One region of the Rhodococcus sp. 1R11 genome, then DNA from elsewhere that is predicted to be linked to it. Evidence: predicted binding sites of a transcription regulator. Region 1 holds the regulator's gene; each other region holds the start of a gene.
The links. The regulator LexA, encoded in region 1, represses DNA repair genes until DNA is damaged. The targets are predictions, from matches to a motif close to CGAACANNTGTTCG.

Region 2: cofD (2-phospho-L-lactate transferase) is a predicted target of LexA. The motif match lies at 2,978-2,991, and genes of this name have one in related genera.
Region 3: E4P29_RS20950 (HNH endonuclease signature motif containing protein) is a predicted target of LexA. The motif match lies at 4,346-4,359, and genes of this name have one in related genera.
Region 4: E4P29_RS04055 (CoA transferase subunit A) is a predicted target of LexA. The motif match lies at 5,424-5,437, and genes of this name have one in related genera.

What each region holds. Positions count from the first base shown of each region.
Region 1 is NZ_SPNG01000004.1:413,854-421,769, reverse strand. It holds gene hrpA (ATP-dependent RNA helicase HrpA) at 1-2,359, shown strand, start outside; gene nrdR (transcriptional regulator NrdR) at 2,372-2,836, opposite strand; gene E4P29_RS09930 (hypothetical protein) at 2,936-3,325, opposite strand; gene lexA (transcriptional repressor LexA) at 3,725-4,408, shown strand; gene E4P29_RS09920 (acyl-CoA dehydrogenase family protein) at 4,489-5,631, opposite strand; gene E4P29_RS09915 (solute carrier family 23 protein) at 5,784-7,055, opposite strand; gene E4P29_RS09910 (putative PEP-binding protein) at 7,076-7,916, opposite strand, start outside.
Region 2 is NZ_SPNG01000004.1:12,702-20,617, forward strand. It holds gene E4P29_RS07990 (NUDIX domain-containing protein) at 1-350, opposite strand, end outside; gene E4P29_RS07995 (coenzyme F420-0:L-glutamate ligase) at 357-1,709, opposite strand; gene cofD (2-phospho-L-lactate transferase) at 1,733-2,722, opposite strand; gene E4P29_RS08005 (WhiB family transcriptional regulator) at 3,486-3,719, shown strand; gene E4P29_RS08010 (metallopeptidase family protein) at 3,781-4,266, opposite strand; gene E4P29_RS08015 (DUF3499 domain-containing protein) at 4,339-4,749, shown strand; gene E4P29_RS08020 (phosphomannomutase/phosphoglucomutase) at 4,966-6,348, shown strand; gene E4P29_RS08025 (tobH protein) at 6,420-7,562, shown strand; gene manA (mannose-6-phosphate isomerase, class I) at 7,562-7,916, shown strand, end outside.
Region 3 is NZ_SPNG01000013.1:63,054-70,969, reverse strand. It holds gene E4P29_RS20985 (pentapeptide repeat-containing protein) at 1-112, opposite strand, end outside; gene E4P29_RS20980 (tRNA (cytidine(34)-2'-O)-methyltransferase) at 146-610, shown strand; gene E4P29_RS20975 (SDR family NAD(P)-dependent oxidoreductase) at 655-1,554, shown strand; gene E4P29_RS20970 (MerR family transcriptional regulator) at 1,583-2,050, shown strand; gene E4P29_RS20965 (DUF6764 family protein) at 2,541-3,095, shown strand; gene E4P29_RS20960 (SDR family oxidoreductase) at 3,122-3,880, opposite strand; gene E4P29_RS20955 (helix-turn-helix domain-containing protein) at 3,952-4,275, shown strand; gene E4P29_RS20950 (HNH endonuclease signature motif containing protein) at 4,390-6,294, shown strand; gene E4P29_RS20945 (HAMP domain-containing protein) at 6,371-7,324, shown strand; gene E4P29_RS20940 (SDR family oxidoreductase) at 7,364-7,916, shown strand, end outside.
Region 4 is NZ_SPNG01000002.1:169,557-177,472, reverse strand. It holds gene E4P29_RS04080 (SigB/SigF/SigG family RNA polymerase sigma factor) at 1-321, opposite strand, end outside; gene E4P29_RS04075 (ATP-binding protein) at 321-752, opposite strand; gene malQ (4-alpha-glucanotransferase) at 880-3,096, shown strand; gene fdhD (formate dehydrogenase accessory sulfurtransferase FdhD) at 3,157-4,002, shown strand; gene E4P29_RS04060 (CoA transferase subunit B) at 3,979-4,626, opposite strand; gene E4P29_RS04055 (CoA transferase subunit A) at 4,623-5,372, opposite strand; gene pcaH (protocatechuate 3,4-dioxygenase subunit beta) at 5,482-6,198, shown strand; gene pcaG (protocatechuate 3,4-dioxygenase subunit alpha) at 6,191-6,829, shown strand; gene pcaB (3-carboxy-cis,cis-muconate cycloisomerase) at 6,872-7,916, shown strand, end outside.

The DNA of each region.
Region 1 (7,916 bases):
ATCGCTGCGTGACGCGCTGGTGGTGGTGGCGGCGTTGTCGATTCAGGACGTGCGCGAGCGTCCCGCCGAACACCAACAGGCTGCAGACGAGAAGCATGCCCGTTTCGCCGTCGAGAATTCGGACTTCCTGGCGTACGTGCAGCTGTGGAAGTATCTGCGGCAGCAGCGAGACGAGCTGTCTTCCAACCAGTTCCGACGCATGTGCCGCACCGAGTTCCTGCACTACCTGCGGATCCGCGAGTGGCAGGACCTGCACGGACAACTCCGCCAGATCACTCGCGGCCTCGGATGGACGGTGCCCGACGCAGAGTCGAGCGAGAACGCACTGCATCAGTCCCTGCTGTCCGGCCTGCTCTCGCACGTCGGCCTCAGAGAGGGCGACAAGCGTGAATTTCTGGGTGCCCGCGGAGCACATTTCGCGATCTTCCCCGGGTCGGGCCTGTTCAAGAAGCCACCGCGCTGGGTCATGGCTGCAGAACTGGTCGAGACCGGACGACTGTGGGGCCGGATGGCCGCCCGCATCGAACCGGAATGGGCCGAACGGTTGGCACCACATCTGGTCAAACGCACGTATTCCGAACCACACTGGTCGATCAAACGCGAATCGGCGCTGGCCTACGAACGGGTGACGTTGTACGGCATTCCGTTGGTGACGCAGCGCCCGGTCAACTATCACCGCATCGATCCCGAGGCGTCTCGCGAGCTCTTCATCAGGCATGCACTGGTTCAGGGCGAATGGAAGACCCAACACGGGTTCTTTCACAAGAACAGGGCTCTGCTCGACGACGTCGGCGAGCTCGAACATCGTGCTCGGCGACGGGACATCGTCGTCGACGACGACGCGCTGTTCGATTTCTACGACGCCCGCATCGCCCCGGAAGCCGTGTCTGCGCGACACTTCGACACCTGGTGGAAGAAGGCCCGCCGGCAAGATCCGTCCCTGCTCGACTTCACTACGGACACCGTCGTCAACTCGGACGCCGCGTCGGTACTGACGGGTGCGTATCCGGACGCGTGGCGACAGGGTGAAATTCAATTCCCACTGACGTATCAATTCGAGCCCGGCACGGCCGCTGATGGCGTCACCGCGCGGATTCCCATCGCACTGCTCGCTCAGGTACAGCCGGTCGGCTTCGACTGGCTGGTGCCGGGGATGCGCGCCGAGCTCGTCACCGCATTGATCAAGACGCTACCGAAGGCATTGCGACGCAATGTGGTCCCGGCTCCGGACTTCGCTGCGGCAGCGTTGGCAGTGATGAAACCTCGGGCCGAAACACTCGTGACGGCTCTGGCCCGCGAACTCTCGCGGGCCGCACAATGCCACATCACCGCCAAGGACTTCGACACTGCGGCGCTACCCGATCACCTTCGAATGACGTTCGCCGCGGTCGACCCGTCCGGGACGGTGCTCGGCAGCAACAAGGATCTGACCGCGTTGCGCGCTGGTCTGGCCGGCGAGGTCGGCCGTCAGGTCGCACGTGCGGTCGGCGACGCGGAGCGCGCCCCGACGCTGGCGTGGACCTCGGGCACGTTGGGCCGCTTGGAGCCCACGGTCACCCGAGACGTGGGCGGACAGAAGGTCACCGGGTACCCGGCGTTGGTGCCCGAGGGTTCGGGCGTGGCGGTGCGAGTGCTCAGCACCCCCGCCCAGCAACGCACAGCCATGCGCGCGGGCACCCGTACTCTGCTGCTCGCCACGGCACCGAAGGGAACGAAAGCCCTGCTGGCCGGGCTGCCGACCGCCGAACGTCTTGCGCTCGGCCAGAACCCGTACGGCGGCGTCGATGCGCTGCTCGAGGAATGCCGTGCGCTCGCTGTGGAAGAAGCGATGGACGCGCACGGCGGACCGGTTCGCGATCCGGCCGAGTTCGACAAGCTCAGGGCACTGGTGGACGCAGAGGTTCCGCGGCGTACTGCTGCTGTTCTCGCTCTGGTTCGACCGGTTCTGACGGCCGCGTTGGCTCTGTCGTCCCAGTTGCAGAACGCATCGGGTGAGCCCGCCGACGATGTCCGAGAACAGCTCGATGGCCTGATCTTTCGCGGTTTCGTCACCGAGTTCGGTTCTCGACGGTTGGCCGATCTGCCACGCTATCTCGCTGCGGCGACCAAGAGGCTGTCCACTCTGCCGAGCAGCGCGGGCCGCGACGCTGCGGCGATGGACGTTCTCGACCGGGTGTACGGCTCGTACGGGCGGCTGTTGGATTCGCTTCCGGAAAGCAGGAAGAACAGCTCGGGTGTGCAGGAGCTGTTCTGGATGATCGAGGAACTGCGGGTGGGGCTCTTCGCCCAGGGAGTTCGTACTGCGTATCCGGTATCGGAGAAGCGCATCGAGAAGGCGATCGCCGATCAGTCTCGCTGATCGGCCCGCGGTTCACTCGACGTCGGCGGACTCTCGATGTTTGCGGAGTTCGTGAATTTCCTTCTCGAAGTCCTCGGCCGAACTGAACGAGCGGTAGACCGATGCGAAACGAAGGTAGGCCACTTCGTCGAGATCGCGTAGCGGTCCGAGAATGGCCAGGCCCACTTCGTTGCTGGGAATCTCCGCCGAACCGGCCGCGCGGATGTTGTCTTCGACTTGCTGAGCCAGCAGGTTCAGCGCGTCGTTGTCGACGTCTCTGCCCTGGCAGGCGCGACGAACGCCTTTGACGACCTTCTCCCGACTGAACGGCTCGGTCACACCGCTGCGCTTCACGACGGCGAGCACAGCAGCCTCCACGGTGGTGAAGCGACGACCGCACTCGGGGCAGGACCGGCGTCGCCGTATTGCCTGACCCTCGTCCATTTCACGCGAATCCACCACGCGTGAGTCGGGGTGCCTGCAGAACGGGCAATGCATGAGGGAGCCTCCGTCGTAGCCGATACTCCGACGACGAACGTGCGCGTCGGGGCAGTCTTCGAGGATACTCAGCCACGCTGGGCACCATGGTGCCGGTGGTCATCTGCTGGGTGCGTACTCGACGAGCGCTCCGTCGTGCACCATGACCGCGCCGGCAGGCTGAGTGGCCGCGTCGGGTGTGGTCGCGCGCAGATTCGCGATGCCGAGCAGACCGCCGGCCACGACGACCACAGCCAACATCCACAGAACCAGAGAGCGTGGGCGCACGGTCTGGTTCGCGAAATGAGCCGAGGTGTCGTCGAAGTCTCGATCCGCCATCTCGCGATCGGTCACGTCGGTCCAGGACTCGTCCAGGACGGGCAAGCACGGGCCGTTCTGCGTCCGACGCCCGTGGTTCTGCAGCACGGGCCGCGACCGCCGACGACGCTCGACGACACCGGATCGCGAACGCATACCGGCAGTGGTGGGACGATCGGTGGTGATGGTCATCGGAACCTCGTCTTCGCTCGTTGGATCGATTGTTCGATCAGGCGTTCGATGGACGCTTGTTCGAAGTTCTATCACGCGCCTCCGACAAAGTCTGTAGAAAACGCGACACGAGTCGAACAGATGTTTGATTCAACAGCTGATACACGCTAGATTCGTGTCAGAAACCACACGCCACACGAGTCGACATCATCAACTCCAGTCCGCGTGGATCGATACCGCGTAGACCGAATCCAGCCGCATCAGCAGGAGGCCGACAGCATGAAGGACGAGACCTCGACGAGGTCCATCACCGGTTCCAGTACGACGGGTTCCACGAAAGCTGGTTCCGCGCGAGCCGGATCCTCGACGGTCGGCAAGGCTGCGGCCGGAAAGCCGGCCGCCGAGCCGACCCCGAAGGCCATGGAGGTCGGCACCGACATCAGCGCAGGGCTCACCGAGCGCCAACGGAAAGTGTTGGAGGTCATCCGGGCCTCGGTCACCGAGCGCGGATACCCACCCAGTATTCGAGAGATCGGCGATGCCGTGGGCCTGACGTCGACGTCGTCCGTCGCTCATCAGCTTCGTACCCTCGAGCGCAAAGGGTTCCTGCGGCGCGATGCCAACCGCCCTCGCGCGGTCGACGTCCGTGGACTGGACGAGGTGCAGGCAGATCAGGCCGCGGCAGCGGTGGACGGTTCGGCAGCGTCCAACGAGCAGGATCGGTTGCCGACGCCGACGTTCGTGCCGGTTCTCGGCCGGATCGCCGCGGGTGGTCCGATTCTGGCCGAGGAAGCCGTCGAGGACGTGTTCCCACTCCCCCGCGAGTTGGTCGGTCAGGGATCACTGTTCTTGCTCAAGGTGGTCGGCGAGTCCATGATCGACGCGGCCATCTGCGATGGCGACTGGGTGGTGGTGCGTCAACAGTCCGTGGCCGACAACGGCGACATCGTGGCAGCGATGATCGAGGGCGAGGCCACCGTCAAGACGTTCAAGCGTTCCAAGGGTGAGGTGTGGCTCATGCCGCACAACCCATTGTTCGAGCCGATCCCGGGTAACAATGCCGCGATTCTCGGCAAGGTCGTCACCGTGATGCGCAAGCTCTGAACTCTGTTCGGACACAACGAAAGAAGGGCCGCAGCACAGGTGCTGCGGCCCTTCTCGTCGGTTCCGAACGATCGGCAGAATCAGAGATTCAGTCCACGACCGATGATCTCCTTCATGATCTCCGTGGTGCCGCCGTAGATGGTCTGTACCCGAGAATCCATGTAAGCCTTGGCAATCGGGTATTCCTTCATGTAACCGTAGCCGCCGTGCAGCTGGAGGCATCGGTCGATGAGCTTGACCTGGTTCTCGGTGGTCCACCACTTCGCCATGGCGGCTTCCTGCACGGTCAGCTTGCCGTCGTTGAGCAGTTCGATGAACTTGTCGACCATGATGCGGGTAGCGGTGGTTTCGGTAGCCAGCTCCGCCAACACGAATCGCGTGTTCTGGAACTTTCCGATCGACTTACCGAATGCCTTGCGATCGCGGCAGTACTGGATGGTCATCTCCAGTGCCGATTCCATGGCCGCAGCCGCGACGACGGCAATCGAGAGGCGCTCCTGAGGCAAGTTCTGCATCAGGTAGATGAAGCCCATGCCTTCTTCGCCGAGCAGGTTGGCGGCCGGAACCCGAACGTCGGTAAAGCTGAGTTCCGCGGTGTCCTGGGCCTTCATGCCGATCTTGTCCAGGTTGCGGCCACGCTCGAAACCGGGCATGTCGCGCTCTACGACCAGCAAGCTGAAGCCCTGGGCACCCTTCTCGGGGTCGGTGCACGCTACGACGACGATCAAATCGGCATTGATGCCGTTGGTGATGAACGTCTTCGATCCGTTCAATACCCAGTCGTCGCCGTCCCGAACGGCCTTGGTCTTGATCCCCTGTAGGTCGCTGCCGGTGCCCGGCTCGGTCATGGCGATCGCGGTGATCAGCTCACCGGAGCAGAATCCGGGAAGCCAGCGCTGCTTCTGCTCGTCGTTGGCCAACTCGATGAAGTACGGCGCGACGACGTCGTTGTGCAGAGTGAAGCCGATGCCGCTGTAGCCGCCGCGGGTGGTTTCCTCGGTGACGATGGCGTTGTAGCGGAAGTCCTTGACGCCGCCACCGCCGAACTCCTCCGGTGCGGCAGTTCCGAGGAAGCCCTGCTTGCCGGCCTCGACCCAGACGCCGCGGTCGACGATGTTCTGCTCTTCCCACTTCGCGTGATTGGGGGCTACGTGCTGTTCGAGAAACTTCCGGTACGACTCCCGGAACAGCTCGTGCTCGGGCTCGAAAAGTGTGCGTTCCACGCAGATCTCCTTGTTCGGTGCGCACCGTCGTCGACCGCGAGAAGGGGGGTCACAGCGCGGTCGTCGGTGCGACTGACGTCACGGTTCAACAGTACGTTTGCGGTGTACCGAGGGTCGATGACCAAAACGTGCGCGATCCGTGACCGCCCCTGCTAGCGTCGTCCATTCGTTCTGCCTCGGGCCAGCGCCGAGACGATCGGGTATCCGACGAGGATGCCCAGCGATCCCCAAGCGATTCCACCGAGTTCGACCGATCCGACGGAGAGCGTCAGGTCGCCGATGCCGGCGACGAGTGCTGCTGCGACGACGGTGAGGTTCACCGGATCGGTGAAATCCACTTTGGCATCGGTCCAGATTCGAACGCCGAGCAGTCCGATGAGTCCGTAGAGCACGAGTGTCGCTCCCCCGATCACACCGTCCGGGACGGTGAAGATCAGCGCACCGAACTTGGGCGAGAACGCCAACACGATCGCGGTGATCGCGGCAACCCAGTAGGCGGCGGTCGAGTACACGCGGGTAGCGGCCATGACACCGATGTTCTCGGCGTACGTGGTGGTTCCCGATCCACCAGCGGCCCCGGCGAGGGTGGTGGCCAACCCATCGGCGATCAGAGCGTCACCGGCCACGTCGTCGAGGTTCTTTCCGGTCATCGCCGCGACGGCTTTGACGTGTCCGACGTTCTCGGCGACGAGGACAATCACCACCGGCAGTGCTACCAGGATCACCGACAGCTCGAACGACGGGCCACGGAACTCGGGTAGCCCGACCCAGCTCGCGGCGCTCAGCGCGTCGAGTCGTGGTTGCGCGATACCACCGGTGACGGCGGCGAATACCCAGCCCACGACGACACCGAGCAGGATCCCGAGTCGGCCCACCAGTCCGGGACCGACGGCCGTCGCGAGGAGAATCGCCGCCAGGGTGACGGCCGCGACGAGCGGTTGCGCTTCGAACGAGGTCGTCGCGGCAGGGGCCAGATTGAGCCCGATCAATACGACCACCGCACCGGTGACGACGGGCGGCATCGCTGCGTCGAGCACCCGCGCTCCGGCGAACTTCACGACGAAGCCGATTGCAGCCAGCACGACGCCGACACACAGAACGGCACCGAGCTGCGCGGCGGGTCCGTCGGCTGCGGTCGCACCGAGCGGGGCCAGGAAGGCGAACGACGACCCGAGGTAGCTCGGTACCCGCCCGCGTGTGATGATCAAGAAGAGCGCAGTACCGATGCCCGAGAAGAGCAGCGTCGTCGAGACCGGAAACCCGGTGATGGTCGGAACCAACAGTGTGGCCCCGAACATCGCGACGACGTGCTGCATCCCGATGCCGACAGTGCGTGGCCACGACAAGCGTTCGTCCGGTGCCACCACCGCCCCGGCCTCGACGGTTTTTCCGTTTCCGTGCAGCGTCCAACCCATAGTTCTCATGATGGGAAGAGACTATTGCGTCACCCGAGGATCGCGCTCACTGCCTCACGGGCCGCGGCGGTGCTGTCGGTCCTCAGTGCAGCGGCGGCAGCGGCCTTGCACTGATCGAGGGTCACGGTCGCCAACTTGGAACCGACGTGGGCGACGGCGGCCGAGGCTGCGGACAACGACGTGATGCCCATTCCTACCAGGACACAGGCCAGCAGGGGGTCGGCGGCAGCTTCGCCGCAGACACCGACGGGCTTGCCCACCTTCGCGCCGGCCGCAGCAGTGTGCGCCACCAGTGCGAGGACGGCCGGTTGCCACGGATCGGTCAAACCGGCCAGCTGCGCCGACATCCTGTCGGCGGCCATCGTGTACTGCGCCAGATCGTTGGTGCCGATGGACAGGAAGTCCACGTGCTCGAGAATGTGCTCGGCGAGCAGTGCGGCAGCGGGAATCTCGATCATGACGCCCGGAGTCAGCCCGCGTTCGCGCACATCCGCGGCGAAGTCCTGTGCTTCCTGCGCGGTGGCGATCATCGGTGCCATCACCCACGGGGACGAATCGGTCGCCTTGGCTGCTGCGGCGATGCCGTCGAGTTGGCGGTACAGGATTCCGCGGTCGGCTTCGGCGATACGGATACCGCGGATGCCGAGCGCCGGATTGGCCTCGTCGGGGTGGTTGGCGAATCGAAGGGGCTTGTCCGAGCCGGCGTCCAGGGTGCGGACGACGACTTTCTTGCCTGCGAAGGCGTCGAGTACCTGGCCGTAGATGTCCGCCTGCTCGTCGACGGTCGGTTCGGAATCACGGTCCAGGAAGCACAGCTCGGTGCGGAACAAACCCACCCCGTCGGCTGCGCTGGAGCGCGCTGCGCGGGCA
Region 2 (7,916 bases), 400 kb from region 1:
TGCGCAGAGAGCAACTCGGGATCGATCGACAGATCGGCAATTCCGGATTCTTCGGTCGCCTCGCGCAGTGCCGCGGCGACGACCGTCTCGTCCTCGGGCTCGCAGTGACCGCCCAGCTGAATCCACCGGCCCACCCTGGGATGCAGGGTCAACAGCACGTGCCGTCCCGACGCGTCGAGCACCAGCGACGACGCCGTGATGTGGCCGGCCTCGTTGGCGCGAAGACACGCGTCGGGATTGCTGTGCAGAAAGGCGATCACGGTGTGCCGAAGGGATTCGTCCCTGGAGTCGGTCGGTGCCCATCGGTCGAGCGTCTGGGCTGCGGACTGCCACAGCGAGGTAGCGGACATCGCCGATCAGAGCTCCACCAGCAGGGACCCGGGCGCGGCCGGGTCTCGTACCGTCAGCGGTTCACTAGGATGTCCGATTGCGATGGCCCCCAGTGCTTTCCAGTCCGCACGCAGGCCGAGCTCGGCGCGGACGGTATCGGCGGCGAAGATCGTCGAACCGATCCAGCAGCTACCGAGATCGCGAACGGCCAGGGCGACGAGCAAACCCTGAACGGCGGCACCGACCGCCACGGTGAACATGGTGTCCTCGGCTGCCCGACGCCTCTCGTCGGGATAGGTGTGCGCCCCGTCCGGCACACAGAACGGAATCACGATTTCCGGCGCATCGAACAGAATGTCACCGCGGCTCAGCCTGGCGGCGATGCGGTCCTCGGTCAGTCCGTCGCCGGCCAGATCGGCTCGCCACTGCTCCCGCATGGTCTCGAGCAGTCGGCGACGCACCGCGGGTGTTCTGATCCAGACGAATCTGACGGGGTGGGTGTGATGCGGGGCGGGGGCGGTGAGGGCGTCCGCGACGGCGCTCCGAATCGAGTCCGGGTCTACTGCATCGGGGGAGAACGATCGAACCGACCGTCGGCGAAGCAGGGCCTCGCGTCGACCACGTTCGAGTGCCTCGGCGGTTCCCAGCCAGAACAGGTCGTCCTCGCCGCCGCGCAGCAGGGTGGCGGCGGTGGACCCGTCGTCGACCGGTGACAGGCCACGGACGACGGCTATCGGAACACCACCCAGCTTGCCCTTCACGAGATCGCCTGCCGCAGCGAGCTCGTCGGCGATCGCGACTTCGGTGACGATCAGTTCGTTGCCCTGCCCGTCTTCAGCCCCGGCGTATCGGTGGACCACCGCCAGGCCGGCAGACCCGATCGCGGCATCGGTCTGACCGATCCGCCAGGCCCGGCCCATCGTGTCGGTGATCACGACAGCCACGGTGACTTCAGCCGACTCGAGCAGTGCTTGCCGAAGAGCCGCAGCACTGGCGTCGGGATTCTCCGGGAGCAACGCCAGTTCGCTGCCGTCGACGTTGGACCCGTCGATTCCCGACGCGGCTTGCACGATGCCGAGGCGGTTCTCTGTGATGAGCGTCCGGCCTTTTCGGGCGACGACGCGAACGGCCTCCTGATCGACGAGGACCCGGCGGGCTGCGTCCCGCTGCTCGGGGTCCTGCGGTGCGGGCACCAGACGTCCCTCGACCTTGGAGACGATCTTGCTGGTGACCACGAGGACGTCTCCGTCGCGCAGCCAGGGCGCTCGGTCGACTATCGCTGCGGCGAGATCGTCGCCCGGACGAAACTCGGGAAGTCCGGTGACCGGCAGGATTTCGATCGATCCGCCCGGTGCGTGGTCACCGGGAGCCTCTGGCATCGACGCCACGTCGCGTGGGGCGGTCACAGTTCGAGTCCGGCCGCGCGCAGGGCGGTGCGTGCCATCACCGCTGTGGTCTCCGGGTCGGTCATCAGCAACGGAATCGACTGCACGTCGACTCCGTCGACCACCGCCGAGTCGGTGCTGTGCACCAGCCAGGCGTCGAGAATGCCGGTGCCGCTTCGGCTTCCGTAGAGGCGGCCGACGGCCTCGGCCGTCGTCTCGACGCCGATGACCGACAGGCACTCGTCTGCCATGCCGCGCAACGGTTTACCGTCCACCACCGGGGACAGGCCGACGACCTTGGCGGCGGTGGTGCGCAGTGCGCCGCGGATGCCGGGTATGGCAAGAATTGCGCCGACACTGACCACCGGGTTGGACGGGGCCAGGATCACCGCGTCGGCCTCGGCGATCGCTTCGGCGACTCCCGGTGCAGCAGTGGCCTGTTCGGCACCGATATGAGCGAAACTGTGCGTGGGAATCTGCGCGCGGTAGCGAACCCACCACTCCTGGAAGTGGATTGCGCGTTGCTGCTCGCCGCTGGGGTCGTCGGGGTCGGTGACCACGACGTGTGTTTCCGAGCGGTCGTCGGTGACCGGCAGCAATCGAACCCCGGGCTGCCACCGGTTGCACAGCGCCTCGGTGACGGCCGACAGCGGAAATCCGGTGCGCAGCATGCGACTGCGGATCAAGTGCGTGGCGATGTCCCTGTCGCCGAGCCCGAACCAGTCGGGATCTGCTCCGTACGCGGCCAACTCGTCGCGGGCGTTCCATGTCTCCGCCACCCGGCCCCAGCCGCGCTCGGTGTCGATCCCGTTCCCGAGGGTGTACATGCACGTATCCAGATCCGGGCAGATGCGAAGGCCGTGCATCCAGACGTCGTCGCCGACGTTGACCACCGCAGTGATCTCGTTCTCGGGTTCGTCGCCGAGAAGGGAGTCGCCGAACAGGGATTTGAGCCCCTGGAGGAACCGTGCGCCACCGACGCCACCGACCAGAACAGTAACTTTCACAACATGCGAGCCTAGTGCGGTTGCCGCAGGTCCGGGTGAGCGCCCACCCGGACCGTCCGTGGGGCCGGGATCCGAGCCCGAGAACCGCCGCGACACGCACAGGACGCGCTCCGATTCGGGGAGACAGCCGATTTCGGGCATGGGATGGTATTGGATTTGTGCGATCGGCTTGACCGCGACACACCTGTACGTGTCTAATCACAGGTATGTCATTCAGCGTTCGCGGCACGAGTTCGACTGCAGCGAACCTGGTTTCGAACACTCGTTCCCTTCCTGTTCGTTCCTGAGTGGACGTCGAGTAGAGGTCGAGAGTTGGACGGGTGGAGAGCCGGCTCGGACGTACCAGCTCGATCGAATACCGGCGCGGGGCAAGGTATTCGAGATTACGAGGACCGAAAGTATCTGCGCTACCACAGGTGAGGAGGCGGAAGCGATGTATGACCAGCACGTGACACGTGATCAGCGGGGCGGACCCACTGCACACCTCAGCGCTGTCGACGACGCGCCGCAAACCGAGTCCGATTCCGGCGTGGATTCGAGCGTCTCCGTCGACGCCGGTTCTGCGTACGTGACCCCGTCGAACGATTCGGTCGACAGCGAACTCTCGAGTGACGCCGTGCGAATCGATCAGGACATCGAGATCCCCGACGTCGATGATGTCGATATCGACGATTCGGACAACGACGCCGATTCGATGCCGTTCGTGGCGGAATCGGTTCCACCCGCGAAGCCGTTCCTCAGTCTCGTGGCGGGTTTCGACGAGATGTTCGAGGAGATCGAGGATCAGTGGCAGGAGCGCGCCCTGTGCGCTCAGACCGATCCCGAGGCCTTCTTTCCCGAGAAGGGCGGCTCGACCCGCGAAGCGAAGCGAATCTGCCTCGGTTGCGAGGTGAAGGACGAATGCCTCGAATACGCTCTCGCCAACGACGAGCGATTCGGGATCTGGGGCGGTCTGTCCGAGCGTGAGCGTCGTCGGCTCAAGCGCGGGATCGGCTGAGCCGAACGCGTTCCGGGTGATTCACCCACGGGCCGACACTGCGTCACGGCCCGACACCGAGTCACGGCTCGGCGCTGGCGGGGTCCACCTCGTCGGGGTCGATTCCCAAGTACGTCGCCACTTGCTCCACCAGGACCTCGAACAGTAGGTCCTCCAGATCTTCCGGGTGCTTCGCGCGCCGCTCGAGCGGACGCCGGAACAGCACCACACGGGCGCGTGTCGTCTCTCCGCGCTTGTCGATCCCGACGGGAACCAGCCGCGACAGGGGTACCGGTCCTTCCGCGACCACCTCGGGTGGCCACGTGACCGATTCCGGGTCCAACGCCCTGATCTTGGGCACGTCGTCGACGGCGATGTCGAGCTTCGAGAGCTTGTCGTGCCACCGGTGGTCGATGCGCGCGAACGCGTCGAGTACCAGCCGGTCGAACTTCTCTGCACGTGATCGCCGGGCCGGTAGGTCCTCGGGCAGCACCGGTCCGCGGATTCCGCGGCCGTGCCGCGCAACGGACCGCGACGTGATCCTGCGCGCGGAAGAGAACTGAGGCATGGGGGCAGGTTATCGCGCCTGTCCGGTGTGTCGGTCGTTCGGTCGGTTGCACGTACCGGATACTCTGCACTCGTGAGATCACTGCGTGGCTGCTGCAGGCCTGGTTGCAACCGTTCTGCCGTTGCGACGCTCACATACGTCTACTCCGACTCCACTGCGGTCGTCGGTCCGCTGGCCACCGTGGACGAGCCGCACTCCTGGGACCTGTGCGAGGTCCATGCGTCGACAACCACGGCACCCAAGGGCTGGGAGCTCGTGCGGTACGAGGGTGGTTATTCGACGTCGACCCCCGACGAGGACGATCTGACCGCACTGGCCGAGGCCGTACGCGAAGCCGGTCGAGGGGACCGAACGCGCTCCGAGGAGCGAGACAGTGGTGACCGGTCGCCCGCTCGTCACCAGGACACCGACCGACGGGCCGCGCCTGCCGTCCGAACCGGCCGACGCGGACACCTCAGAGTGCTACCCGATCCCACGTCCTAGACCCCTGCTCGGAACCCCGCGGCGGATGCGACGCTGCGTTCGCCCGAACGAACGACGGGTCGGCTGGCCTGTCCACCGGGCGTCTGGCAAGGTTTGCATCAGTACCGAAACGGACAAGCCGGTCTGCCGAGCTTCGGTGGTGATCGCCCCGTACCCAACGCTGGATGTCCGACGCCGATGTGCGGCACCGGACGACCGACAATCAGGAGAATCTTCGTGGCCCGAACCGCAGAGTCCGTCAACGCCGTCATCAAGGCCTACGACGTCCGTGGCGTCGTAGGTGAACAGATCGACGAGGCGTTCGTCCGAGACGTCGGTGCATCGTTCGCCCGTTTGGTCCGCGACGAGAAGGGCGCGGCGCGCACAGTCGTCATCGGACACGACATGCGCGATTCCTCGCCGGGCCTGTCCCGCGCTTTCGCGGACGGCGTCACCGCGCAGGGACTCGACGTCGTGCACATCGGTCTCGCCTCGACCGATCAGCTCTACTTCGCGTCGGGCCTGCTCGAATGCCCCGGTGCGATGTTCACCGCAAGCCACAATCCCGCGAAGTACAACGGAATCAAGCTGTGTCGCGCTGGTGCCAAGCCGGTGGGGCAGGACACCGGACTGGCCACGATCAAATCGGAACTGATCGACGGGGTGCCGGAGTTCGACGGTCCGGCCGGTACGGCAACGTCGCGAGACGTGTTGGCCGACTACGCCGGGTTCGTCCGAGATCTGGTCGATCTCTCGGGCATCGGGTCCATGAAGATCGCCGTCGACGCGGGCAACGGCATGGGCGGGCACACCGTCCCCGCGGTGTTCGCTCCGCTCCCGGTGACGATCGAACCGTTGTTCTTCGAACTCGACGGCAGCTTCCCCAATCACGAGGCCAACCCACTGGATCCGGCGAACCTGGTGGATCTGCAGCGCTTCGTCGTCGAGACCGGTGCCGATATCGGGCTCGCGTTCGACGGAGACGCTGACCGGTGCTTCGTCGTCGACGAGAAGGGCGATCCGGTGTCGCCGTCGGCCGTGACCTGCTTGGTGGCAGAACGCGAACTGGCCAAGGAGCCCGGTGCGACGATCATTCACAATCTGATCACCTCGCGTGCGGTGCCGGAACTGGTCACCGAGCTCGGTGGGAAGCCGGTCCGCACCCGAGTGGGGCACTCGTTCATCAAGCAGCAGATGGCCGACACCGGTGCGATCTTCGGCGGAGAACATTCCGCTCACTACTACTTCCGCGATTTCTGGGGTGCCGATTCCGGCATGCTCGCCGCGCTGCACGTACTCGCTGCCCTCGGTGCACAGGATCGGCCGCTCTCGGAGATGATGGCCTCGTACGAGACGTACAGCGCGTCGGGTGAGATCAACTCGACGGTCGACGACGCAGCCGAGCGCACCCAGGCCGTGCTCGACGCGTTCGCCGATCGGACCACCGGCATCGACCGTCTCGACGGGGTGACCGTCGACCTCGAGGGTGGTGCGTGGTTCAACTTGCGCGCGTCCAACACCGAGCCGTTGCTCAGACTCAATGTCGAGGCGCGCACCCGGACCGAGGTCGACGCGTTGTCGACCGAGATATTGAGCGTCGTTCGCGCCGGACTGGAATAGTGGTTACCTAGAGTTCACTAGTGGGTACACAGGCATTTCGAGTCGGTGACGCAAGGGAAGGTGCCGAGGTCATGAGGGCAGTGACGTCTCTGGTCGATCTCGACGACGCCGGCGCGATCGTGGCCGCCGATCGGGAGGGCGCGCTCCGCAGCGCCGCGCTCGCGGGTGCGCAAGTACGCGCTGTCGCCACTGCGGTCGAAGAGTCGGTGCTCGCGCGCCTGGCCGACCTACGACCTCGCAGCGTGGTGATCGTGACCGGTGACGGCCGTAGCAGCCGGGCCGCGTCTCTCCTTGTCGCTGCTCTCGGAAATCATCTGGGTGTACCCCTCGTCCGTAGTACCGGAACTCCGCCGTGGATCGGGCCGTTGGACGTCGTCGTGGTGGCCGGCGACGATGCAGGCGATCCGCGTCTGGCCGAATCGGTCGATGCGGCCGCGCGTCGTGGTGCCGAGGTCGTGGTCGTGGCCCCGGAAGAGGGCCCCTTGCGTGCCGTGCGCGGTGCGAGGGTCATGTGGTTGCCGCCGCGAATAGCCGTTCGTGACCACAACGCGCTGATGCGCTACCTTGCCGCCTTCGTGGCCGTCCTCGGTGCGGTTTCCGGCGGTTCGTGGAAGGCGCTGCTGCCCAACCTTTCTCGATTGGCCGATCTGCTCGACGCCGAGGCGGTGCGCAACAGCCCGTCCAACGAGGTGTTCCACAACCCTGCCAAAGCTCTTGCCAGTGGGTTCAGCGGTAGACGTGTGGTGATCAGCGGTGCCGGGCCGGCTGCGGTCGAGGTGGCGCGGCACGGTAGCGAGGTGTTGCTGCGGGTGGCCGGTCTCATTGTGGCCGCGGGTGAGCTCGGCGATGTCATCGCCGCGTCCATCCGTGCGTCCATGGTCGAATCATCCGGTCCGGCAAGCACATTCGACTCGATCTTTCATGACGAGCAGCTCGACGGACCGGCTCCGGAGCAGCCGATGCGGATTTTCGTCGTGGCGTCCGAATCCGATCGCGCGTTCACGGAACGACGCATCGCCGGTGTTCCGAATTCCGATCTGATACTGACCGAAGCCGGTGAGGCGATGTCGGGCGGAGAGTTCGTGGGTTCGGGTTTCGAGGCCCGCGCGGCGTCATCGGATCCGGTTACACTCTCGATGCTCGACACGATGTCCGTGTTGGCGACGCGGTTGGACACCACTGCCGCGTATCTGTCTTTGATGGGCGGTAGCTAGTGCAACTCCTGCGAGGCGCAGTCCGGTCCTACGCTTGGGGTTCGCGCACAGCACTGGCTCGTATCCAGGGCCGGCCGGTACCGTCCGATCATCCCGAGGCGGAGATCTGGCTGGGTGCACACCCGGCCGATTCTGCTCACGTGGTCCACGAGGGTGGCAGCACGCCGTTGTTGACACTCATCGACGGGGATCCGGATACGCAGTTGGGCGGCTCTGCACAGGACTTCTCGTCGCGGCTGCCGTATTTGTTGAAACTGCTTGCCGCAGAGGAACCTCTGTCGTTGCAGGCACATCCGAGCAGCACGCAGGCGCGTGAGGGCTTCGCGCGGGAGAATGCCGCAGGTGTGCCGATCG
Region 3 (7,916 bases), on a different contig from region 1:
CCGCGTCACGGAAGGTGCACCGGACGAACTGTCTGCCAGACCACTCCCGCCCGTCGAGTCGAGAATCCGAAAAATCTTCACCGATGGTCTGCTCGTCGTCCACCTGCCCCATACTTCCCGGGCTCGTGGTGGCAGAGTGAACCGGGTGTTTCGACTTATGTTCTTCGAGCCCCGGATTCCGCAGAACACCGGCAATGCAATTCGTCTCGTCGCCGGCACCGGATGCGAACTGCATCTCGTAGGCCCCCTCGGGTTCGACATGTCCGAACCCAAGCTCAAACGCGCGGGCCTGGACTACCACGACCTCGCATCGGTCACCGTGCACCAGGACCTGCCGTCGGCGTGGTCCGCGCTGGCCCCGAAACGGGTCTTCGCCTTCACCGCGCACGCAACACGCTCGTACGCCGACGTCGCCTACCAACCCGGTGACGTCCTACTGTTCGGACCCGAACCCACAGGACTCCCCGACGACGTCTTGACCGACCCACATGTGACCGATCAGCTGCGCATCCCGATGATCCCCGGACGACGATCACTCAACCTGGCGAACGCCGCAGCAGTGACGATGTACGAGGCCTGGCGCCAACACGGCTATCAGGGCAGCGTCTGAGCGGTTTGCGTTCGATTGCGCTCGAAGCCATAGCTTTTCCGTTCATGACACAACCGCTCGAACAACGGCATTGGCTCATCACCGGAGCATCCTCCGGACTGGGCCGGGCGCTCACCGTCGCCGCCGTGAAGGCAGGCGACACCGTCGTCGCAGCGAAGGCAGGCGACACCGTCGTCGCAGCGATGCGGCGACCCGAACGTCTCGACGACTTGGTTGCCGAGCACCCGGGTTCCCTACTGACCATCGCCTTCGACGTCAGAAACACCGAATCCGCGCCGACCGTCGTCGAGGCCGCGATTGCCCGTTTCGGACGCGTCGACGTACTGGTGAACAACGGAGGAGTCGGGCAGATCGGCGCTGCGGAGGAGATAGACGACACGCGACTGCGTGACATGCTCGAACAACACGTGGTCGGGCCTGCTGCTCTGACCCGCTCAGTCCTGCCTCACATGCGAGAACGCAGCGCGGGAACCATCGTGCAGGTCAGCAGCCAGGGAGGCCGAGTCTCGTTCCCGGGTGCCGGCTCGTACTCTGCAGGCAAGTTTGCGCTCGAAGGCTGGTCGGAAGCCCTCGCCGGCGAGGTAGCTCCGTTCGGCATTCGAGTTCTCGTCGTCGAACCGAGTCGGTTCAGGACCGGGTTCAACAATGCCGATGTACTCGAGATCGCCGACCCCATCGATGCCTACACCGCGCTGCTGGGCGCGCTCAGAGTCGACATGCTCGACGTCGACGGACGGCAAGAAGGCGATCCGGTCCGCGCCGCGCACATCATTCGCCGACTGGTCGACGCCGAGTCCGCTCCCCTGCGCATCCCACTGGGTCGAGAAGCGGTTCGACGGCTACGCGAGTCGTACCGTCGGGAGCTCGACTCCTTGAACGCCCATGCCGAATTGTCCGCAAGCGCGGATTTCCCCGGTGTGCCCGAATCCGTCCGCCCGGTATGACCGCCCAGGTCGGACTATCTTCCCTCTCATGTCGATGAACGAATTGATGAACAGGGCGCTGTCGGCTGCCGTGGACTCGGCTGCGCCGTTGACGGTGGAGCTGCTGCGAGACCTGATAGAGCCGTCGGAACTGCCCGAACCGCTCGGTATCTCCGAGGTGGCCGAACTACTCGGCATCTCCGCACACACGCTGCGGTACTACGAGCGATGCGGCCTCATCGACGTCGATCGCGATGGACTCGAGCACAGACAATACGATTCCGCGGCCATCCGTCGACTGGTGTTCCTGACGAGGATGCGGCTCTCGGGTATGCCGATGCGCGACCTCAGGCGATACGTCGAGCTGGTCGACGGCGGCGACCGGACTGTCCCGGAACGTCTCGAGATGCTCGTCGCGCATCGCGACGCTGTTCGCAAGCACATCCGAGAACTGCAACTGTCTCTCGTGGCAACCGAGTACAAGATCGCAACGTACGGCGGTGCCACGGGTCCGTGACTCGTATGAAAAAGACCGTTCGGCCCGGTCGGGATGTCCGCGTCCTCTTCCGTCAAATCTATTGTGAGCGTCGACAAATCGATCTGGTCGAATCGGCGCTTGTGCTGTGAGACCCAACCATCGAGCCGCGTCCGACGGCTCGCCGGCCTTCCGATAACGATTTCCTTTCGTTCGACGGCCGCCCGGGCATGCCGACTCGGAGCATCGCCACCCGCTTCGGAGACCGGCACCTTGCCGACGGACAAGACCCAATCATTAACTGACGGAACGGAATCGACAGAACTGCGCACGTAGAATGCGGGCAGTACAAGAGTGGAACGAATCGGGTCGACCGATGCCACAGGGGTCCGAGAAACCGGACTTCTACGACGATTCATCTACCGATGCCATCGGCACCGTTACACAATGTGCGCCGGCTTGCTGCCATGGACCCCTGGAGCGGGGTACCGTGTGCCGCACCGACCCGTTTCGCTCGTGAAGGAGCTTTCTGTTGTTCTCTGTTTCCCTGCCCCGTACGGTTTCTTCCAACTCCTCCTCAGCGCGAACGTCCAGTCGGTTCGGTAGTCGAATCGCCCGCACTGCAGCTATTTTCACCATCGGATCGGGCCTGACGGTGGCTGCCCTCGCCGGCACCGCCACCGCGTCGGCAGCACCGGTCACGTGTGTGTCTCCGCCCTCGGCCAACGACATCCAGGTGAGCGACACAGCGAGCTGCGGAGCCACCTCGAACGGACCCGGAAGCGCCACCGCCGGTGCCGCTGACAGCGGTACTGCCGTCAGCGTCAACGACGGGCCGGGCGCAACCAACACCTACGCCAACGGTTACGGTGTCGCGCTCGGAGCAAGCAAGAACGCGGGCACGGCATACGCGCTCGCACTCGGCGGCGGAATCGCGCACTCGTGGGCAGATGCCGGCCAGACGACTCTCGCCGTCGCAGGTTGGGGATCCGGTGCCACATCCGAGGCACGCGGCGTCGACTGCGTCGGGCCGCTGTCGTTGGCACTGAACCTCACGAGCGGTCAGTTCTGCGTTCTCGGTAGCTGATTCTTCATTCGATCGATCGGAGCCGACTACCCCGACACGGACCCGTCGAGGTAGTCGGCTCCACCGACGTAGACGGTCCGGCCGGACTTCTCGATGGGCCCGATGGCAGCTGCCGTCACAGCCGACGCGAACTCGGCGACGGTCGGGAGCGCGCCCTGTGCGGTTCGCGCCGCAACTGCGTCCGGGTTACGGCGTTCGAGCAAAGTGACCACGATCGTGCCTTCGATCATGTCCCCGGACACCACGACCAATTCGATTCCTCGAGAATCCAACTCGGGAATCATCCCACGTAGGGCATCCTCCCCCGCTCGCTTGCTTGCAGCAACAGGTTCGTATTCGATGGGGACCGGTTTCGTACCGTGAAAATGCGCCTGATGACTGGTGAGGAAGACGATCCGCGAGCCCGGCTTCATCCGGTCGATACTCGCCCAAGCCAGCGCCACTTGCGCGTCGCGATTGATACTCATCGCGTAATCGGGTTCTGCACCGAACTCCAGGCCGCCCGAGGCATTGAGAACCAGAACGTCGATTGCGCCGAACTCGGCAACGATTACGTTCAGCATGGCGTCGATCGCGTCAGCGTCGGTGACGTCGGCACCGACAGCGAGAGCCCTGCCGCCGCCCTCCTCGATCGCGCGCACCACAGCCTCGGCTCGACGTTTCTTCTCGCGGTAGTTCACCGCGACCGCAGCACCGAGTGCACCCAGCTGCAACGCGGTTTCTGCTCCGATTCCACGAGATGCGCCGGTGATCAGCACCGTCTTTCCATCTGCACGTCCGACCATTCGTCCTCGATTCCTCGTACTGCTTCGAATTTCGAACTGCTTTGATTTTCGAACCACTATGATGAGTCGCGATGGAAAGGGCAAATGCATCGCGCCGCGCCATGATGGCCGCGCTCGACCTACTGGGGCAGCGCTGGAACATGCGCATCCTGTTCGAGCTACGCAGCGGACCGCTCGGCTTCCTCGAACTGAGGCGACGCACCGACGACATTTCCTCGAGCGTGCTCGCAACCCGGCTGCGCACTCTGGTCGACGCGCGGGTGCTGACGAAGGACTCCGATGGCTCCTACCGTCTCACCGAGATCGGTGACGAACTCGGACCCGCCCTCGAACCGCTGTGGCAGTGGGCACAGCGATGGAACGAGGACAGCGACCCCACCGTTCGCCGCACCTGAGCAGCCTCAGCACGTGCCGACGGGCACCTTTAGATTCTTGTCGGTGGGTCGAGATAGTCTTCATCCAGTTCGAACACGCGTTCTGAACTGTGGGTCACCGGGGGGTGAAAAAAAATGGCTGCACCAGTGGTGTCGTTGGATGCGTTGACCGCTGCCGCGCGGGAAGAGAACCGGCATGCGGCCCGAAAGATCGCTGCCTGCTACGACTTCCACCTCACTTGTATCGCTCAGGATGCGAAGCATCGGCAGTACAGCCGATACGGACGCACCGAGATGGCACTGGCGTTGAGCTGCTCCGCCACCCTCGCCGAAGCGTACGTGTCCGTCGGCGTGGCACTGCACACTCGACTGCCGCTGGTGAAAACCGCATTCGAGGCCGGCGACATCGACCTCCCCCGCGTACGTACGGTGTGCCGGATCCTCGACAACCTCTCCGACGACATCGTCAAGTCCGTGGAGGGCGACATCGTCGAAGCAGCCCGACGGTCGTCACCGGGCCCGCTCGAGCAGGAGATCTGGGACATTCTGCTGCGCGTCGCGCCCGAGGAAGCAGCAGCACTACGCGAATTCGCGAAGAAGTTCCGCAATGTCTCCTACGCCCCGGCTGGGGAATTGACCCGGATCCGAGCAGAATTGACCGCGCCCGAAGCCGCCGCCGCATGGCAGCTGCTCGAAGAGATGGCCGATACGCTCTGCTCGAAAGACCCCCGCGGCAAACAGGAACGACTGTGTGATGCGTTCATGGCGCGAATGCACGGTGAACCCAGGCTGACATGCCTGTGCCAAGGCGCGGGCTGCCCGAAAAAGGATGCGGCTCTGCCGGATCGTCGGGTGCCGTTGACGATGATCACCGTCGACATCGCCACCCTCATCGGACTGTTGGCGAACCCGGCGTACCTGGCCGGGCACGGTTCCATCGACCCCGATCTGGCACGGGAGTTGGCCCGCAACAGTCAGTGGCAGATCCTGCTCACCGAAGCAGTCACCCTCGCCGAGACACTCGGACTGGCCGTGCAGAACCCGGAAACCGGGGAATGGGAACGAACTCCCGCCGACACCGCAGCCCCTGCTGACACCGCAGCCCAGCCGAGCACGACAGAACCCGAGCCGGCACCTCCGGACTCGGCAGAATCGAATACAGCGGAAACGAATACGCCTGCAGCGCAAACGGATACGGGCACGAGTAGCGCAGTCGCGGACGCCGCACCACCACCACCGCACCCAGGACCGCGTCGCGGCACGGGCCCGGATTCATCTGCATCACAACCTCATTCGACCACCACCGACACCCCACCCGAGCCGACCGCCTATGACGACACCCGGCAACGACGGCGGAATGCCCTGGCCTCCGCTGCAGCCCTGTTCTGTACCCACACCCCCGTCGGCAGGGGCACACGGCACAGCTCTGCCCTCGACCTACCCTCGATGATCCGGTCGAACCGCCGCATCATGCACACACCGACAAGCATCTACCTCGGCAATGCATCCCTCGCCGCGGCACTCGAAGCTGCCATCGCCGCCGACCCCACCCTCGGAACATCCGTTCGACGCGACCCACTCACCGACCGAGCCCTGATCTACAGACCCGACGCCCTCACCACCGCCGCCGTCCGACTCCGCGACCGCCACTGCCGCTTCCCCGGCTGCCACCGCCCCGCGGCACGCTGCCAACTCGACCACGTGATCCCGTTCGACCACGACAACCCCCTCGGCGGCGGCTGGACCACCGTCAACAACCTCCAATGCCTCTGCGAATACCACCACAGCGTCAAAACCGCAGGCTACTGGAAAGCAGTCATGCTCCCCGGCGGCGCGATCCTGTGGACCTCGACATCGAAGACCACGCGGATCACTCTGCCTGCCAACGGAACAGCCGTACCCATCATCGGCAATGACCTCCGCCCGAACATCCCCACCAAGCCCAGACGATCCGGCATCATCGCCTACCTCGACCCACCCGACAACCCGACCCCCGAGCCAGAACCGACCAACGAAGAAGACGAGGAGCCGCCCTTCTGAGTATCGGTGCGCTCTGCAGTGCCTACTCGTGGCAGCCTCCCGAATTCTGGTCGCTGCCGACCGGCATACTCGATCCATGAGGTATTCACGTGCGCACACCCGCCCGAGGGCGCTGTCGTTGCACGGACGGATTCGAGTGTTGACGATGAGCCTGGCCGCGCTCGCCGTTGCTGTCAGCGCTCTGGCGATCTACCTCGTCGCAGAACAGGCGCTTCGCTCACAGATCATCGACCGTGTCGGCCGGAACAGTGATGCGCTGATCGCCAGCGCAGCGTCAGGAGTGCCGGCCGATCTCTTCGGGTTCGGGATCGAGGACACCGAAGGAACCGCAGTCAAAGTGGCGTTGATGACCACCGACGGCACCTTGGTGTCCTCGTCCAACGGCACCTACCCCTTCACCAACTCCGATGGTGGGCTCGACGACCCGGAAAAGGCCGTCACCGAAGGCCGCACCGATCGGTCACTTCGGGAGATTCGTGGCTACTACGTTTCCGCCGAACGCACCGATTCCGGTGAGACCATCATGGTCGCCGAAGCACTCAGCGGTACTTCACCACTGCTCGGCAAACTCACGCTTGCCCTGATCCTCGTCGGGGCGTTTCTCGTCGCGCTCGCTGGTGTGGCGGGCGCAGCCGTCGCTCGCACCGGACTCCGTCCGGTCAGACGGTTGCGCGCCGGCACCGAACGAGTGGCCAGGACGGGTGACTTCGAGCCCATCGACGTCAACGGAGACGACGAACTGGCGTCACTAGCCAACAGTTTCAACGAGATGCTGGCTGCGCTCTCCCGATCGCGCGCACGACAGGGGCAGTTGATAGTCGACGCAGGTGCCGAACTGATGGAACCGTTGACCGCTCTGCGCACCAACATCGATCTGTTGATGTCCCTCGACGGCCCGAATGCCCCGGTCATGCCCGACGAGCAACAGGACCGCCTGCGCGTGGAGGTCATCGAACAGATGGACGTCATCATCGGACTGGTGCACGACTTGGTCGACCATGCCAGGGAGCCCGCACCGACCCAGCAGTGACGGTTAGCTGTCGCCGCCGAGCCCCTCTATTGTCGAACGATGAATGCCCCTTTGACGATCGTGACCGGCGGCAGCCGCGGAATCGGAGCTGCAGTATCTCGGCGTCTCGTGGCCGATGGGCACGACGTCGTGATCGCCTACCGCTCGGATTCTGCGACCGCCGAAGCAGTGGTGAACGATCTATCGAGCGCCGACCGAACGGTCGTCGCGATACGTGCCGACACCACCGATGAGCGGTCGGTGATCGATCTGTTCGCTGCTGCTGCCGAGATCGGCGCTGTCACCGGATTGGTGAACAACGCCGGATCCGCGCGCGCAGTGGGGACCCTGGCGAACAACGACATCGAATCGATCAGGGCAGACTTGGACGTCAACCTGCTCGGCGTCCTGATCTGCTGCAAGTACGCCATACAAGCGATGGCCGACCACGGCGGTGCCATCGTCAACATCTCTTCCGCGGCGGCCACCATCGGAAGTCCCGGTATGTACGTGCACTACGCCGCGGCCAAGGCAGCCGTCGACACCCTGACGGTCGGTCTGTCGAAAGAGCTTGCCACGCTGAACATTCTTGTCAACGCCGTCGCGCCGGGAG
Region 4 (7,916 bases), on a different contig from region 1:
GAAGTAGCGACGGGCTTCGCCCATGATGGTGGGGACGGCGAACGAGACGAAGTCCGACCCCCGTTCGATATCGAACCGGTCGACTGCATTGACCAGCCCAAGCCTGGACACCTGCAAGAGGTCCTCGTGCGCTTCACCGCGCCCACCGAAACGGCGCGCGATGTGTTCGGCCAGAGGGAGGCAGCGCGTGATGATGCGGTCACGCAGCACGGAACGCTGCGGTGAATTCTCGTCCAGCGCCTGCATCTGCTGGATCAGCGCGACCACGTCGCTGTAATCATCGGACTCTCGCCGTGTGCTTCGTTCCTGCGGCACCGGCACTAGACCTTGCTCCTCCGCTTGACCACGTCGATCGCGACGATGCGGCCGGCAACGTCGTCGATCGCGTCGTCGGCGCGGAGTTCGATGGAGTCTGCGAGAGTCTGCAGTACGTGCCAGCCGAAGCTGTCCTGCTTCGGGACCGACGTCGGAGTCAGCGTGGACGTCACGACAATTCGGATCCCGGCATCGTTGACGGAGAACCTGCACGAGAGTTCGGCGTCGGCAACCGAACCTTTGATGAGCTGGGAGCACACCTCGTCGACGACGAGTTTCACGTCGGCGATGTCGTCGAGAGTGAAGTCACTGAGCACCACGAGAGTCTCCGCGACGGCCCGGACCACCGGCAATTGGTCGGCTTCGGCGCGCACCCTCAGCTCGACCGGTGCACCGGAATCTCGCTCCAGTTCTTCGATCTTGCTGACCCCAGCCATCCGCACTTCCCATCGTCGCCAAGCAGTTCTTTTCTCGTGTGCCGAGCAAGACTACCCAGCGGAGTTGCTTTCAACCCTCGCAGTACGCGAGTGTCGCCTCCCGAACGCACCGCGGAACGAACCCGAGATGAACGACCGACCGGTGCGGGTGACGTGCGCGTATCGAACTGGCACGATCGACACCGTGGCACATTCGGATGAGAATTACTCGCAGGCCCTTCGCACTCTTGCCCGGCGGCTCGGTACGGCGACGTCGTACCGAGGCTGGGACGACACCCGACACGACGTGAGCGACGCGACCTTGCAGCAGGTATTGGCTGCGCGCGGTTACACAACAGATTCCACCGAGGATGTGGATCGGGCACTGGAGGACATCGAGAACGCGCCGTGGCGTCGCCTGCTTCCTCCCGTGGTCGTCACGACCCAGGGCACCGATGCGATCGTGTGGGTGCATGTGCCACACGGCAATCCGGTGGAGGTGTCGATGGTGTCCGAGGACGGCGACGCCATCGAGGTACCGCAGGCCGACGTCTGGGTCGATCCACGCGAGGTGGACGGACGGCTGATCGGACGTGCCACGTTCGTGGTGCCCGGCGATGCCCCGCTCGGATGGCACAGCCTCACCGCGACGACGATCGGTGAGGACAACACCGTCCGAACCTCGGACACGGTCGTCGTGGTCACACCGAAGTCGTTGTCGCCCAACGCCGAACTTGCCGACAGGCAACGTACGGGTCTGCTGGCACAGCTGTATTCGGTGCGCTCGACGCGTTCGTGGGGCATCGGTGATCTCGCCGACCTCGAGGACATGGTCGACATCGCCGGCCGCGTGCATGGATTCGATTATCTGCTGGTCAATCCGCTGCACGCCGACCGGCCGACGACGCCCGTGGAGGCCTCTCCGTATCTACCGACCACGCGACGCTTCTTCAACCCGTTGTACATCCGAGTCGAGAACATTCGAGAGACGGCGCTGCTCTCGCCCAAGCAGTTCGGCAAGATCCAGGACGCCGCAGCTCGATTCGACAAGACGAACGTTCGCACCAAGAAGCTGAACCGGGACGCAACGTTCAAGGCCAAGCTCCGCGCCCTCGAACGCGTCCACAAGGTCGAGCGCAGTCCGGCCCGCGAGTCCGCATTCCGGGCGTTCGTCGACCGCGAGGGCACCGGCCTGAGGGATTTTGCGGTGTGGAGCGCGCTGGCGGAAAAGTTCGGCCCGAAGGATCCCGCATGGACCGATCGCGCAGCGCACCCGCGCACCGATTTCGTCCTCGAACAACGCGCGAAGCTGGCCGGGCGCATCGACTTTCACATGTGGCTGCAGTGGATCTGTGACGAGCAATTGGCCGCCGCCCAGCGAGCCGCGCTCGACGCCGGGATGGATATCGGTGTCATGCACGACCTCGCGGTGGGAGTCGCCCGCGGCGGGGCCGATGCGTGGACGCTCGGCGACGTGCTGGTGTCCGGCGTCACCGTGGGAGCGCCGCCGGACAACTTCAACCAGCAGGGCCAGAACTGGAATCAACCACCCTGGGATCCGGACCGACTGCGCGAGATGGCCTACGTCCCGTACAGAGACATGCTGCGCACGATTCTGCGTCACGCCGGAGGCATCCGCGTCGACCACATCCTGGGCTTGTTCCGGTTGTGGTGGATTCCGCAGGAGGCCGAGAACGCCGGCGGCGGAACGTATGTCGAATACGACCACGAGGCGCTGATCGGCATCCTCGCCCTCGAAGCCGAGCGCGCGGGTGCGGTGGTGGTCGGCGAGGACCTCGGGGTGTTCGAGCCCATGGTGCAGGAATACCTCACCGAGCGCGGAATCTTCGGCACCTCCATCCTCTGGTTCGAGGCCGATGATTCCGGACCCATCCCGCCCGAGGACTACCGGACTCTGTGCCTGACGTCGGTGACGACGCACGATCTGCCTCCCACCGCTGGGTACCTCGAGGGCGAGCACATCGAACTGCGGTCCCGACTCGGCCTGCTCGAGCGCGACATCGATGCGGAAAAGGAAGTGGATTCCCGTGCGCGAGAGGCGGTTCTGGACCTGGCCCGCACCCGCGGATTACTCGCCGCCGATGCCGACAACCACGAGACCGTCGAGGCGTTGCACCGGTTGGTCCAGCGCAGCCCGTCACTGCTGATCGGCGTCGCTCTCGTCGACGCGGTCGGTGAGCATCGCATTCAGAATCAACCAGGTACGGACGAGAACCAGTACGGCAACTGGAAGGTCCCGCTCGCCGACTCCGACGGCTCGGCAGTACTGGTCGACGACCTCGCCGAACACCCCAGATTGGTATCGCTCGTGCGGGCAATGGCAACCGAGTCGTCGGACCGATGACACGAGGGTCCACAATCGAGGTATGAGCTTTCGACGCCGCCGCGTATCGAGTCGGCACTGATGGGCCGGATCACCGCTCGCAGACCCGTCGTCCGACTACGCGGAGATCACCGAGTCGACCGCCCCGACACCTTGGTGGTGGAGGAGCCGATGGAACTGCGCGTCGACGGCAGAGCCCTTGCCGTCACGATGCGTACGCCGGGCCACGACGTCGAGCTGGCCCACGGTTTTCTGCTGACAGAAGGCGTCATCGCGTCGCGTGCCGATATCGCGGCGGCGCGGTACTGCGACGGCGTCGACGACGAGGGCGCGAACACGTACAACGTCCTGGACGTCACGCTGGCACCGGGCGTGGCAGCCCCCGAGACCGGGGTGGAACGCAATTTCTACACGACCTCGTCGTGCGGTGTCTGCGGCAAGGGATCGCTCGACGCAATTCGGCTGCGCACCAAGCATTCTCCTGCCGACGACGACGTCGTGGTGACGTCCGATACCCTCGCCGGGTTACCGGACACCCTGCGCGCAGCGCAGAAGGTCTTCGACACCACGGGCGGCTTGCACGCTGCGGCGCTGTTCACTGCGGACGGCGACATGCTCGTCCTCCGCGAGGACGTCGGGCGCCACAACGCGGTGGACAAAGTCGTCGGCTGGGCCACCGAGCAGGATCGAGTTCCGCTTCGCGGCACGATATTGATGGTCAGTGGCCGTGCCTCGTTCGAGCTGGCACAGAAGGCGGTGATGGCCGGAATTCCGATACTTGCTGCGGTGTCCGCACCGTCGTCTCTCGCGGTCGATCTCGCGACCGAATCAGGACTGACGGTGATCGGCTTTCTCCGCGGCCGGTCGATGAACATCTACTCCCGTGCCGACCGCGTCCTGATGTCAGAGAGCAGCGTCGACGAGTAGGTCGGCCGCGGTGGCGTTCCGGACCTCGTCGACCGAGATTCCCGGCGCGGTCTCCACGAGCCGCAGTCCGTCGACGGTGACATCCAGTACCGCCATGTCCGAGATGATTCTGTGCACGCAGCCTTTCCCGGTCAGTGGCAGAGTGCAGGACTGCAAAATCTTCGGTTCACCCTTGCGGGAGACGTGCTCCATCATGACGATCACGCGGCGCGCGCCGTGCACCAGATCCATGGCACCGCCCATTCCCTTGACCATGTGCCCGGGGATCATCCAGTTCGCGAGGTCCCCGGTGGCGCTGACCTGCATCGCACCGAGCACGGCGACGTCGACCTGGCCGCCGCGGATCATTCCGAACGACTGCGACGAGTCGAAGTAGGACGAGCCGGGCAACACGGTGATGGTTTCCTTGCCCGCGTTGATGATCTCGGGATCGAGTTCGTCCTCGGTGGGATAGGGGCCGACTCCGAGCACGCCGTTCTCGGAATGGAGAATCACCGAGACGTCGGTCGGAATGTAGTTGGGCACCAGTGTCGGCATGCCGATTCCGAGGTTGACGTACTGCCCGTCGCCGAGCTCCTGCGCCACCCGAGCGGCCATCTGTTCGCGGGTCATCTTTTCGCTCATGCTCGTACCGTCCTCTGCTCGATGCCGACCTCGACCGGGCCGACGTGCACGACCCGCTGCACATGGATGCCCGGGGTGTGCACCTCGTCCGGACCGATCTCCCCCGGCTCGACCAGGTGCTCGACCTGCGCCACGGTGATCCGACCCGATGCGGCGGCGGGTGGATTGAAGTTTCGTGCGCTGGCGTGGAACACCAGGTTGCCGTGCCTGTCGCCCTTCCAGGCGTGGACCAGGGCGTAGTCGGCGACGATGCCGCGCTCCATCACGTAGGTGATCCCGTCGAAGTTCCGGGTCTCCTTGGGCGGACTCGCCACGGCGATGCCGCCGCTGCCGTCGTAGCGCAGCGGCAAACCGCCGTCGGCCACCTGCGTCCCCACGCCCGCTGGGGTGAAGAACGCCGGAATGCCGGCACCGCCGGCTCGCAGCCGCTCGGCGAGGGTGCCCTGCGGGGTCAGCTCCACCTCCAGTTCACCACCGAGGTACTGCCGGGCGAATTCCTTGTTCGATCCGACGTACGAACTGATCGTGCGCCGAATACGGTGGTGCGCCAGTAGCACTCCCAGACCGAAGCCGTCGGTCCCACAGTTGTTGCTGATGGTCTCGAGGTCCGTTGCTCCTTGCTCGAGCACAGCGGCGATCAGGATCTCCGGCACTCCCACCAGCCCGAACCCGCCCACTGCGATCGACGACCCGTCGGGGATGTCCGCTACCGCTTCTGTGGCACTGGCCACGACTTTGTCCAACATGCCAGCGACGGTACCCGACAATGTGCGTGATGTGAACAGGTTGCCACCATGCGAACACCTGTATACGGTGATGAGTGCGCTTGATCACCACGATTGTCAGGAGCTGTCGATGCTTCATCTCCCGCCCGAGTACCGGGACCAGACGGGTGTCCATGCACCACGCGACTTCGCCGAGTACCGGACCACTGCTCTGCGGCATCCGGCGCAGCCGTTGACGCTCCTCCCCCAACGATTGACCGAAATCACCGGTCCGGTTCTGGGCGAGGGACGGGTCACGGCTTCCGACGCCGACCTGACACTTGCGCGAGGTGGTGAAGCTCAGGGTCAACGCATCATCGTTCACGGACGAGTGCTCGACAGCGACGGCAAAGCGATCCCGAACACACTCGTCGAGGTGTGGCAGGCAAACGCAGGCGGACGGTACCGACACTCGGGTGATCGCTGGCCTGCACCTCTAGACCCACATTTCGACGGCGTGGGCCGAGTACTCACCGATGCCGACGGCCGATACCGGTTCACCACGATCAAGCCGGGCGCGTACCCCTGGGGTAATCACCACAACGCATGGCGGCCTGCCCACATTCACTTCTCGCTGTTCGGTCACGCCTTCACCCAGCGGTTGGTGACGCAGATGTACTTCCCCGACGACCCCATGTTCTTCCAGGATCCCATCTACAACGCAGCTCCGGAAGACGCGCGTGCTCGCATGATCAGTACCTTCGATTACGAAGCCACACAGCAGAACTGGGCTCTCGGGTTCAGGTTCGACATCGTTCTGCGCGGACGCAACGCCACCCCGTTCGAGGAGGACGACCACGATGACTGACCCCGAGTTCGCTCCCCGGTACCCGGTGGTGACCGGTGCCGATTTCACCACCGCACCGTTCGGTCAGACGCCCTCTCAGACGGTAGGGCCCTACGTCCACATCGGTCTGCTGTGGCCGGACGGGCAGGACGTGGTGCCTCCCGGCACCGCCGAGGCGATCACCCTCACGTTCACCCTCGTGGACGGGGCTCGTCAACCGGTGTCCGACGCCATGATCGAGACCTGGCAGGCCGACTCCGACGGACGCTTCGACCATCCGGACGATCCACGGGGTGCGGTGGCACCACGTGTCGACGGTTTCCGCGGCTTCGGTCGAGCATTTGCCGATGCACAGGGAACGATGACCATCACGACGATCAAGCCGGGGCCGTTGCCCGCCGAGAACGACCTCGTCGAGGCACCCCATATCGACGTCGGAATCTTTGCCCGCGGAATGCTCGAGCGTGTCGTTACGCGAATGTACTTCCCGGAGGAGATCGAGGCCAACGAACTCGATCCGGTGCTGTCCGCCTTGCCCGCCGACAAACGGGCCCGACTCGTCGCCACCACAGTGGACGGCGGCTACCACCTCGATATCGTCTTACAGAACACCGATCCGGACGGAGACGAGACCCCGTTCTTCGCGCTGTGATGCACGCTCCCGAACTGATCGACGACGAGGCGAAAGAGGACAATGGCTTCCAGTAGAGGGGCACTGTTCGACCCGACATTCGGTAGCGAGGTCATCGCACCGATCGTCGGCGACCGAGGCTGGATTCGGGCGATGTTCGACGTCGAGGCAGCCCTCTCGCGGGCCGCGGCCTCGGTCGGCGTGGTCGATGCGAAGCATGCGGACATCATCACCGCGGTAGCGGCCGAGCTCGGTGAATCTCTGGACATCGCAGAACTCGGAGCGGCTGCAGCGGCCGGTGGGAATCCGGTGATACCACTGGTGAAGGTACTGCGAAACGCGGTGTCCGATCGCGGAGTTCCTGCTGCTGCCGTGCACCCCGGGGCGACCAGCCAGGACGTCATGGACACCGCGTCCATGCTCGTCGCACGTGACGCACTCACGGTCGTCGAGGCGTCGCTCGGTGATGCACATACCGCGGCGCGAGGCCTGGCGCTGGCGCACCGAACCACTCCTATGGTCGCGCGCACCCTCGGCCAGCAGGCGTTACCCACTACTTTCGGGCTGGTTGCCGCCAATTGGGCTGGGGCGCTGCATCGTTCGCTTCACCATCTCGCTGCGGTTCGGCGGTCGTGCTGTGTGCAATACGGAGGTGCCGCCGGAACGATGGCCGCCGTACATCCGCGCGGTCCGGCCATTGCCGCCGCGCTCGCGGACGCCCTCGGTCTGGCACCACAGACTGCGCCCTGGCACACCGACCGCATCACCGTCGCAGATCTGGCGTGCGCGTTGGGTATTGCCGCGGGCTCCATTGCGAAGATCGCCGGCGACATCGTGTCGATGTCCGCCACCGAACTGGCCGAGGTGTCCGAGAACGCGCCGGGAGGTTCGTCGGCAATGCCACACAAGCGCAACCCGATCGCCGCCATCACCGCGCGGGCTGCGGCCCGCCGGGTGCCGGGAGCCGTTGCGACGGTGCTGGCGAACATGGACCACGAGCAGCAGCGCGCCGCTGGACCGTGGCACGCCGAATGGGAAACCGTCACCGATCTGCTACGCCTCACCGGCGGCGGTGCGCATCGTGTTGAGACGAGCCTGACAGGTCTGA